DNA from 2 places in the Ensifer sp. CCNWLY38 genome. Region 2 is predicted to be linked to the other one. Evidence: predicted binding sites of a transcription regulator. Region 2 holds the regulator's gene; the other holds the start of a gene.

Region 1 (5,596 bases), on a different contig from region 2:
GACCTCGGTAATGCGCAGGCAATAGCAGACGGTGGAATTCGCCGCCGAACCGCGCCCCTGGCAGAGGATATGCACGCTGCGCGCAAACTGCATGATATTGCGCACCGTCAGGAAGTAGGGCTCGTAACGCTTGCTGGCGATCAACTCGAGTTCGTATTCGATCTGCTTGGAAACCTTCTGCGAAATGCCATCCGGATAGCGCTCGTGCGCACCTTCCATCGTCAGCCGCCGTAGGGTCTGCGTCGGCGTCTCGCCAGCAATGCTTTCGTCCGGATACTGATATTCGAGATCAGACAGCGAGAACTTCAGCCTCCCAAAGAAGTGCCCGGTATTGGCGATCGCTTCCGGATAGTCGTGGAAGATGCGCGCCATTTCCTCAGGCGTCTTCAGATGCCGCTCGGCATTGGCGTGCAGCCGATAGCCGGCCGTGGCGATCGTCACATGCTCGCGGATAGCGGTGACGACATCGGCAAGCGGCCGGCGGTTGGCGGCATGAAACAGCGGACTGTTGGTGGCGACGAGCTTCACCGCCGCATGGCGGGCGATGGTCGCAAGCCCGGCAAAGGCAAGCTGGTCGAAGCCGTCATAACGCGGTACCAGCGCCAGATAGAGCCGACCCGAGAAATGCGGCTTCAGGCGTTTGAGAAAATCGGCAAGCAGGGTTGCCTCCGGCGCGCCGATCACCGGGTCCGGCACCACCGCGAGCAGCAGGTCCTCGCCCCATTCGATGAGATCGGATTCGTAGAGCGTACAGGTGCCCTTCTTGGCCCGCAGGTTTCCGGCACTCAGCATCCGGCAGAGATTGCCCCAGCCGCGGCGATTGCAGGGATAGGCGAGCACATCGGGCAGATCTTCCGCAAAGGAGAGCCGCGCGCCAGGCTGGAAGGCGTATTTCTCCACCTTGGCCTGCGCATGCGCGCGCACCACACCGGCAACCGTGTTGCGGTCGGCAATGCCAAGCCCACCAATACCGAGGCGGCTCGCCGCAACCACCATCTCGCCCGGATGGGACGCGCCTTCGAGGAAGGAGAAATTCGACCAGGCGCCGATCTCGAAATAGGGGGTGCTCATGCGAAGACTCCATGCATAAACCAGCGCGGCGGGGTGCTGGCGCCATAATGGCCCTCGCGAAACAGCCAGAACCGCCGGCCGCGTTCGTCTTCGACCCGGAAATAATCGCGCTCCATCGCCGGCTCGCCATCGAGCCACCACTCGCCGGCAATCCGCTCCGGCCCTTCGGCGCGCGCGATGCGGTGCAGCGTGCGCCGCCAGCGGAAGCTTCGGGGCGGCCCCTCCGGTACCTCGGCCACCGCCTCTACCGGTTCGGGGCTTGGAAAGAGCCGCTGCGGCCGGGCCGCCGCGGCGAGCAGCGGCGCCGGGATGTTCTCCACTCCCTGGGCCTTGCTCATGAGCCCCAGGTCCGTGAGTGGGCGGAAACTTGCCGCCCGCTCCGGCACATGGCTTTCCGAGAGAGTCGGTACCAGCAGGCTCTCCGCCCCGAACCTTGCCATCACCCGGTCGGCAAAGGCGGCAAGCGGACGCACGCGATCCGGCGTGCCGGAAAAATCCTCCTGCATCACTTCGTATTTTTCGCTCTTCGGCACCGAGAGCCTGAGGATCTCGAAACCGAAGCCCGCATCAAGATCCTCGTGCACCGCCTGCAGCCGTTCGCGGAAAAGACCGGCGACACGCCGCGGCTCGTTGAGCGGCGAGGATGTACCGGCGGCGATGCGGAAGACGGCACCATCGACGCGAAAGAGCAGAAGCTCGAACAGCCGTCCGCCTTGCCCACGCTTTTCCAGTTCCGGTTTCAGCCGCATCGCCAGCTCTTCCGTCAGGCCGAGAATATCGCCTTCGCCCTGGACCGGTTCGCCGAGACGGCGCTCGGCCGAAAGGGCGGCGACCGGCAGCCGTGGCGACAGTGGTTCGTCCTCCCGTCCCAGTGCCTGATCGAGGCGCAGAAGCAGGGTTGCGCCGAACCGCCGGGCAAGCGGTGCGCGCGGCGCCTCGATGATGTCGCCGATCTGCTTGAGCCCGACCCGGCCAAGCGTTTCGATCGTCTCCTGCGGCAGCCGGAGCGCCGCCATCGGCAGCGGCGCCAGCACCCGCGCCGCCTCGTCCGGGGCGAGAATGCCGTCGGAGCCGAAACGCGCCACCGCCCAGGAAAGACCGGCGGACGAGGAGATCGCCGCCCGGGCCTCGACCCCTAAGTGAAAGAGGCGGGCAAGCAGATCGTCGAGCAGCGCCTTTTCTCCACCGAGGAGATGGGCGCAGCCGGTGATATCGAGAAAGAGACCGCTGTCACCATCGAGCGCGACGAGCGGCGTATAGCGGCAACACCAATCCGCAAGCCCTTCAAGCAGAGCCCGGTCGGCGGCGGGATCGGCCGGCAGCACGTCGATCTCGGGACACATGGCCCGTGCTTCGGCAACGCCCTGGCCAATGTGAAACCCACATTTCTCGGCGAAACCATCGAGGGCGACGAGGCGCATCGCGCTCTTCACCTTGTCGGCGAAGACGACGGGCGGATGCTCAGGACGCCCGCGGGAAAGCCACGAGTTCCCCCAGCGTTTGCGCGCGACCCGATCGGCCGGAAGATGCGGAAAGGCGAGCGACAGAATGCGCTGGTTCTGGATCTGCCGCAGCAGCGGCTGGTAGGGGCTCGACGGGGTAAAGGCGGCGGTCATGGGGATTCCACTCCAGCAGGAAGCCGAGCGGCGCAGGAGCTCTGCTCTTCTCGGCGATGACATGAAAGACGGGATGGCCGATGCTGCCGCGAAGCATCGATCCATCCGGTAGGGGACGCTCGCGCGCCGGCGCCGGCTCGACGAGGAAGCGGAAGAAGGCGCTGCTGGCCTCCTCGTGCCCGGACTGGCGCAGGAGCAGAAGGGGGACGTGGCCGGCGCGTGAGCGCACGTGCAGGCGCCGGCTTTCGCTGAGCGCAAGGGCGCCAGGATTGCCGCGAATTTCGAGAATGACAGCGCAGAAGCTCGGGACGGAAAGGGCGGCTTCAGCGATCCACAGCGCGTCCTTTACCGTTCGCGGCAGGCTGAAGACGAGGCCACGGACATCGAGCCCATAGGCCTTGAGACCCAATCCATAGGGCATGCCCGCCTCGTTGGAAGCCTTCGACTGGCTGATCCAGAGAACCGGAGCTGCCGGCTCACCCTTTTCGAGCCGCGCCTGCTGGCAGAGCACGCTGAGTGCCGCGGCAAAACCGGCGGCAGCACCAGCATCGCGCGTCTCGGCATTGCGGATTTCCGTCATGCCCTCGAGCGGTAGGCCGCCTTCGAGAAGGTCGTCCAGATCCGCTACGCCGAGCGCAAGCGCTCGGCGGCCGGGTTCATCTTCCTCGCGTTGACGGAAGCCGCCGGGATCGGCCGCCTTGGCGGCTCGCACGACGCCCGGAAGCCGACGGTTTTCGATCCTGGCTATGGTCTCTCGGAGCGAAAGTACCGTCTCCCGCTCCACGGCTTTGTCGACCATGACGGTCAACTCCCATCATAAATGTTCATGTTATGTTCTATTAGATTCCAGAGCTTCCTAAATGAGTCAACAGCCAATTCTAAGAATTTATTCCTGTGCCTATACCCGCGGAATTCAACACTCGAAAAACACTGGCAAAATCGCTATATGGAGGGCAACAAGGAGTGCCTATGGCCCGCATTGACCAGACCGATGATTGGCGGGAACGCCACGCACCGACGCTTACCACCTTCGAACAGCTCGCGCTGGAAGCCTACGGCCACCTGCCGCAGGAATTCCGCCAGCTGACGACCGACCTCGTCATCGAAGTTGCCGATTTCCCGAGCGATGACGTGTTTGAGGATATGGCACTGGAAACGCCCTTCGACCTGCTTGGCCTTTTCGAAGGCCGCGGCATCGGCGAGCGCTTCACCATGGAAACCGGCCAGTTTCCGAACCGCATCACCCTCTATCGCCGCCCGATCATCGATTATTGGGCAGAGAACGAAGAGACGCTGGGCGACATCATCACCCATGTGCTGATCCACGAGATCGGCCACCACTTCGGCCTCTCCGACGACGACATGGAGCGGATCGAGGCGAGCGTCGAGCACGTCGGCGGCTGACAAGCTCACCGTTTCGCTTTGCCCCTCATCCGGCCTGCCGGCCACCTTCTCCCCGCAAGCGGGGCGAAGGAAACGCGCGGCAACCGCTCGTTTCCAAGAACCGCTCCCGCAGAGGACAACACCAAGTGACGACGGAGCTTCGGCCCTCGTCCCCTCTCCCCGCTTGCGGGGAGAGGGTTAGGGTGAGGGACAAACGTGCCTGACGGTCCGCTTTACTGTTCCGACAGCTTGATATCCGGGGTGTAATCCTTGCCCTCGACCTCCTTGAACACCGCCTGGCCGCACTGCATGTGCTGCGTGTCGGCATTGAAGGCATAGGTGGGCGAGCCGTGCAGGCTCCAGCCCAGGTTCAGCGCCGCCGTCACCTTGTGACAGAAGGAAGCGTCGTCGGGACCGGTCAGGAAGCGATAGAGTTTCAAGATCTTGTCTTTCGTTTTTCGATGAGATCCGCCTTGGCGGCGAGCATCACGGCCTGGTCGAGGTGCAGCCGCTCGACCATCCGTCCGTTGAGATTGATGACGCCCTTGCCGGCGTTTTCCGAGAGCGCAAAGGCAGCGATGATCGCACGCGCCTCGTCGACGGCGATCTGCTCGACGCCGAAACGTTCGTTCGCCGGGCCGATCTGGGCCGGGTGGATCAGCATCTTGCCGTCATAGCCCATGTCGCGGCCCTGCCGGCATTCCTCGTCGAAACCATCAGCGTCGCGAAAATCGTTGAAGACGGCGTCGATGACGTCGAGGCCGCCGCCGCGCGCGGCCAGCAGGATCTGCATCAGCCAGGGGATCAGATAGGGACGGCCGGGACGATCCGGAACGCCGGTATCCTTGCGCAGGTCGTTGAGGCCGACGACGAAGCAATCGAGCCGGCCGCCGAAGGTGCGGCCGGTCTCGGCAATGAGAGGCGCGTTGATGACGCCGCGCGGCGTCTCGATCATCGCCCAGAGACGCAGCGTCTCCGGCGCATCGTTTTCGGTCAGCCAGTCGGCCGCCGCCTGGATATCCGCCGGGCTTTCGACCTTCGGCAGGAGGATGGCGTCGGGATTGGCCGCAAGCACCGCAGCGAGATCGTCCTGGCCAAATCCCGAACCGAGCGCATTGATGCGGATGACGATCTCGCAATCCGGCCGGTTCGCCGTCAGGTGCTGTACCAGCGCCGCGCGTGCTTCCACCTTGCGTTCAGGCGCAACCGCGTCCTCAAGATCGAAGATCGCGGCGTCGGTCGCCAGTTCGGCGACCTTGGCAAGCGCCCGGGCGTTGTCAGCGGGCACACAAAGCACCGAGCGGCGCAGGCGCACGGGGTGATGTTCTGTCGATTTGCTCATGCCCCAGTTGTGCCCGCCTTTGCCCCGTTCCGCAAGGCGAGGCGAACCGCCGCACCTCTTTCGAAAGCCCGCCTCTTGCAAGTGCAGGCCCGAACCACCACATCGCCATCAGAAAGGTGACGATTATGCAAAGCATTCGCTCTGTTCTCTTTACGGCCGCAGCCCTGACCATCACGTTTGCGGC
Region 2 (5,596 bases):
GTTCGCGTCGCGCAGAAATCGGACGAGCGTCCCGCGCAACAGGCGGAGAAGCAGAAACCGAATCTGGTGACAAGAGTTGCCCTTGCCGCTCCGGTGCCGTCCGTCGACCTCGGCACCAACGCGCCGACACCTGTGGTGCGGCCGAACGAGGAAGTGAAGACGGCATCCATTCGCGCGGACCAGTTTTACTTCTGCGGGATTCGCAACGACAACTGCGTGATCGACGGCGCCACCTTTCTGTACCACGGCGAAACGATCCGCGTGGCAGACGTCGATGCGCCGCGTATTCGCCAGGCAAGCTGCGACAAGGAACGTTCGCGCGGCTTCTATGCCAAGCAACGCCTGCGCGAATTGTTGAATGCGGGTGACTTCAGGCTGGAAACGGCGAGCGGTCGTCAGGATGCCAAGGCCGGTGAAAAGCTGCGGTTGGTCACCCGCGGCGACCAGTCTATCGGGCGCGTGCTGGTCACCGAGGGGCTGGTCCGGCCGTGGACGGGACACGCGACGCCCTGGTGCTGAGGCCACCCAGATGCGATCGGCGGAGGTTCGCGATCGCTCTGTGGAAAGTATCCGTCTTACAAATCGACGGCGCGTTTTTCGGAAAATGCCTCTTGCGGTTTTTCTGCAATCATTCTAAATCCGCGCCAACGCTCGGTTATCCGAGCTGTGAGGCCTCGTGGCGGAGTGGTGACGCAGAGGACTGCAAATCCTTGTACCCCGGTTCAATTCCGGGCGAGGCCTCCAATAACTCTCACCTCATTTTAGTGTGAATAGACGTTCTGCCTTAGGGCAGGGCGATTGTGTGGTTGCCTGCCCACGCCCGCGCAAGCCACATCCATTAGCTATACGTTGGATCTTATCGCTTCGGTGAAATCGGTAGAGGGGGAACGATGACTCCGCTGACATCAGCCGCATCGGTAGCGTCCGTCATCATCAAAACGGAGGCAATGGCATATATGAAGACGAAACTTGTCCTGACGGCCTTGGCCCTCTTCGCTGCGACCACGTTCGAGGCGCAGGCAGAGGACCTGGTTTTCAAGCTGAAGAACAACACAAACGCAGTGCTGACGAACTTCTATACGTCGCCTGTGGGCGTCAATGAGTGGGAAGACGATGTTTTCGGCCGGCAGGTGCTGAACCCCGGGGAAGACATGGAGATCACCATCGCCGACGGCCGGGAGGTCTGCAAGTACGACATGCGCTTCGAGTTCGAAGAAGGCTCCGGCCTCGATACGACCGAAGACATGCAGGATCTCTGCGAACTCGGCGAATACACCATCCACGAATAAGAGGCGCGCCTTCAGGTCGCCTTCAATTAACAGAGCCTCGCCACCGCAAGCGGTGGCGAGGCTCTGTCGGATGCCAGGTTTCCCTCGGAATCAGTGGTAGCGGCGGATCAGCCCGACGAGCTTGCCCTGGATCTTCACCCGATCGGGCCCGAAAATCCTTGTTTCGTAGGCAGGGTTCGCGGCTTCGAGCGCGATCGATGCGCCCTTGCGCCGGAAGCGCTTAAGCGTCGCTTCCTCATCATCCACGAGCGCCACGATGATATCGCCGGGATTGGCCGTATTGGCATTGCGGATGATCACCGTGTCGCCGTCGAAGATGCCGGCTTCGATCATCGAGTCGCCCTTAACTTCGAGAGCATAGTGTTCGCCATTGCCGATCATGTCGAGCGGAACGGTAATGTCGTGCGTGTTGTTCTGGATGGCCGAGATCGGCACACCGGCAGCGATGCGGCCCATGACCGGCACGGAAACCGATGTGTTGTCGGCCACTGGCGCGGGCTTCGGCGGTGCGGCAGGGGCTACCGCCGGCGCCTTGCCGAGGCTGCCTTCGATCACGCTGGGCGAGAAGCCGCGGCGAGGCTGCTGCTGGCTGGATGCGTAAGCCTCCGGAAGCTTGATGACCTCAAGCGCGCGAGCCCGGTTCGGCAGACGGCGAATGAACCCGCGTTCTTCGAGTGCCGTGATCAGGCGGTGAATGCCGGACTTCGACGCCAGGTCGAGCGCATCCTTCATTTCATCGAATGATGGTGGGACGCCTGACTCCTTCATGCGTTCGTGAATGAAGAGAAGCAATTCCTGTTGCTTGCGGGTCAGCATGGCACGTCGCTCCCAGAGGCGTGAAACAAATCAAGAACAGACACTATCTGTTCCATATGTGTTCCGCAAGTGCCTAAAATTCCGTGAATTCAGACAATTGGCGCGTCTGTGCGTGTCGATTGGTCACTTTTACGGGAGCAGAGCGGGTTTGGGCGATGATCGCGCCCAAAAGGAGGGCGGCGGCGTAGCGCATTGCGCGACGTCACTGCGATTCGAACGAATCGCGAGCGTTTCGTGCAAAGAGGCTAGGCCGGCTGCGTGGCGGCGCAGGCGTCTTCGAATTCCTTCACCGTCTCGGCGCTGTTGTCTTCCGGAAGTACGGCATCCGCCGCATCGGTCGCGACCGGCGTGTCGCCGTCATAGATGAAAGACTGGATGTAGAACGCGATCGCACCCTTCCACACGTTGCGTCCATCAATTTGATGGCACGGCACGGCGCTCTCGAAATCGGTCTGAAGTTCGTCCACCGTGGCGGCGCTGAGCTTGACGTCAGGCATATTGGGCGATGCGACTATCGAAGCGAGAAGCAGGGCGGCAAGCACGGTGATCGTCCACTTTGATGCAAGGGTGGGACTACGGGGCGGTTAACGATGTGAACCGCGCTTTCGTTCCGAAGTCCAGCAAGCTTGGCGATCACTGTCATGTGTTCAACAGCTCTTTGAGTGCAGGCTGTGGCCGTTTTGCGCCAGGGCACGCCGCGGCAAAGCCCTGACGCGCCCTCCGCGCCGCAATCGCTTCGGTTGCGCCAAGTCGCGGCCTCGCTGCTGGCGTGCAAAAATCCGTGTTGTGAAGATGCCGCACCGTCTCGACAGGTTGTAAAAAAACGATAACTTTGCGGGGAAAGTAGGGTGGTTGCATGCATAGATTGTCGTTGGCGGTTCTCTGTCTGTTGGTGGCGGCGGGGGCGGCCTCTGCTGAAGAAGGGCGTTCGAATATCTGGAAGGAGGTCAATGCCTGGACGGTGGGCTCGGATCCGTCCTTGGGCGGCTCGTGCTATGCGGCGACGAGCTACGACGGCGGAATGATCCTTCGAATCGGCTTCTACCCGAGAGGATCGGCGAACCTGGCGTTTCTTTCGATCGGCAACGCCGACTGGAAATCGATCGAGCCGCAGCGGGAGTATGACGTCGCCTTGCAGCTCGACCGTGGCCGCCAGTGGCCGGCTGTCGCGTTCGGCCTGGACCTCACGGGCTCGAAGGCTCTGGTCGTCAACTTCTCCAACACCGACTTCTTCACCGAATTCGTGCGCAAGAACACGCTGGCGCTGGCGTTCGAAGGACGCGTCGTGGCGAGCCTCAGCCTGCGCGATTCGATGAAGGCCGTCAGCGAGATGTTCAAATGCCAGGAGGCGGTGATTGCGTTGATGCCAAACGGCGGGCAGGGGGCGGCCGCCGATCCCTTTGCGGGCGCCGGCGGGAATGCGCCAAACAATGACCCCTTTGCTGGCGGCGGCCAGACCAAGTCGTCGAAAGATCCCTTCGCCATGTGATCTTTGGCGTGAGCGTCGGTCCGCGGGGAGAGGTGAATATTCCTAGGATTTTGCGTGGGTGCGGCTCACCCACCCTCGACAGTAACGCGGCGACCTTTCAAAATGCGGGCAAACGGGGGATTTGCATGCGTAGATTGCTGTTCGGATTTGTGAGCTGTCTGATGGCCACGGGACCGGCCGTGGCTGAGGAGGCCGAGATCATCAAATGGAAGGAAGTCGGCGGCTGGACCGTTGCTTCCGACACGTCGATGGAAGGCTCGTGTTTCATCACGTCGATGTTCGAGGGCGGGGTCATATTGCGTCTGGGATTCTACCCCAAGGGCTCCGAATCACCGCTCTACATGAGTTTCGCCAGCGACGACTGGAAGTCGCTGGAGGTCGGCAAGGACTATGACCTGACGTTCCGCTTCGACAAGAGCGATCCGTGGAGTGCGGCGGCGACCGCCGCCGGCGACGAGAGCGGCAAGTTCCTCTTCGTGAACGTCACCGATGCGGAATTCCTGACGGGGTTCGTGCGCAAAAGGACGTTGGCGATCGCCTTTGACGATCGCGTTGTCGCAAACCTCAGTCTGCGCGGCACCGGCCCGGCGGCGGAAGAACTCCTGAAATGCCAGCGGGCCGTGGATGAGATCATCGCCGACGAGGGTCGCAAGTCCAAGGAGAAGAAGGCCGATCCGTTCAACGCTCCGAGCGAGAAGCGCTCAGCGCGTGATCCGTTCAGCCTCTGACACGCGGCTTGAGTGAAGGGCGCGGAGAGCGCTGAGCGTCATCTGCTCGAGGCGAACCAGACGGCGCTGACGCCCGCGGACCTATGCTCATTGAAGCGAAGCATCGTCAGGAATGGCGGTCCATCGGTCGGACGATATTCCTTGGGGAAATGGCGGACAGGGTGGGATTCGAACCCACGGTACGGTTTCCCGTACGCTGGTTTTCAAGACCAGAGCCTTAAACCACTCGGCCACCTGTCCTTGCCTGAAATCGCAGTCAACTGCTGACCGGGCAGGGCGTTATTGCGCGAAGCCCTGTCGCTTTGCAAGATTTAACATGCGTCGCCGAAAGATTTTCTCGATGGCCAGACTGGAGCGCGCGGGCATGCTCCGCTGGTAACCGTCTGTAAACCATAGCGCATGAAATCCGGCGCTGATCTGTGGATGAGTTCGCATTTTCGCCTTGTTGCTGTCATGTTTAATCGACTGTTCCGTTTCGGGACGCCGAGATTTCCGCTGGGGGCATGAGCGGAAGGTTTCGAGTACGGCTATTCGATCGATGTTGTGGGACAGATGACCTCCAGTAAAAATGCGGCATATCTGGTCAAGGGACTGCGCCTTGCGGCGGTCCCGATGCTGTGCGTGACACTCGCAGCCTGCGGATCGACATCGAGCGTCAAGAAAACTGCTCGTAGCAAGGAATACTTTCCCGAATCCGTCTATGGCGTAAAGGCGAGCCCGCGTGTTGCCACCGGCAACAATATTCCCAAGGGCGGCGGACGCTTTCAGGTCGGCAAGGCCTATCAGGTCAAGGGCAAGTGGTACCAGCCGAAGGAAGACTTCGGTTACAACAAGACCGGTACGGCTTCCTGGTACGGCTCGGCTTTCCACGGCCGGCTGACCGCCAATGGCGAAGTTTACGACAAGGCGCATCTGTCGGCCGCCCATCCGACGTTCCCGCTGCCGAGCTACGCGCGCGTCACGAATATGGAAAACGGTACGTCGGTCATCGTGCGCGTCAACGATCGCGGCCCCTATGAATTCGGCCGCATCATCGACGTCTCCTCGAAGACGGCTGACATGCTCGACATCAAGCGCAAGGGCAGCGCGCAGGTGCGCGTGCAGTATGTCGGCCGCGCGCCGCTTGAAGGCAACGACATGCCCTATCTGATGGCGTCCTACGTTCAGAAGGGCGAACGTGGCCCGAGCGTGATGCCGGAAGGCCAGATCGCGACCGGCGTAATGGTCGCCTCCAACGAGCCGTTCCGCAATCAGACCCTTGGCACCATCACCGT

What was found. Region 2 encodes LexA, which represses DNA repair genes until DNA is damaged. Its sites were predicted from a motif close to TGTTCNNNNTGTGTTCNG; they were not measured.
Region 1: V7S54_RS13315 (ImuA family protein) is a predicted target of LexA. The motif match lies at 3,509-3,526, and genes of this name have one in related genera.

The regions. Positions count from the first base shown of each region.
Region 1 is NZ_JBBBBO010000005.1:267,537-273,132, reverse strand. Features, by position in the region: gene V7S54_RS13325 (error-prone DNA polymerase) at 1-1,071, opposite strand, end outside; gene V7S54_RS13320 (Y-family DNA polymerase) at 1,068-2,492, opposite strand; gene V7S54_RS13315 (ImuA family protein) at 2,533-3,486, opposite strand; gene V7S54_RS13310 (metallopeptidase family protein) at 3,657-4,091, shown strand; gene V7S54_RS13305 (DUF1737 domain-containing protein) at 4,304-4,510, opposite strand; gene V7S54_RS13300 (HpcH/HpaI aldolase/citrate lyase family protein) at 4,507-5,412, opposite strand; gene V7S54_RS13295 (hypothetical protein) at 5,538-5,596, shown strand, end outside.
Region 2 is NZ_JBBBBO010000015.1:176,671-182,266, forward strand. Features, by position in the region: gene V7S54_RS28030 (thermonuclease family protein) at 1-519, shown strand, start outside; tRNA gene V7S54_RS28035 (tRNA-Cys) at 671-744, shown strand; gene V7S54_RS28040 (hypothetical protein) at 957-1,289, shown strand; gene lexA (transcriptional repressor LexA) at 1,380-2,105, opposite strand; gene V7S54_RS28050 (hypothetical protein) at 2,351-2,647, opposite strand; gene V7S54_RS28055 (hypothetical protein) at 2,962-3,594, shown strand; gene V7S54_RS28060 (hypothetical protein) at 3,756-4,322, shown strand; tRNA gene V7S54_RS28065 (tRNA-Ser) at 4,473-4,562, opposite strand; gene V7S54_RS28070 (septal ring lytic transglycosylase RlpA family protein) at 4,875-5,596, shown strand, end outside.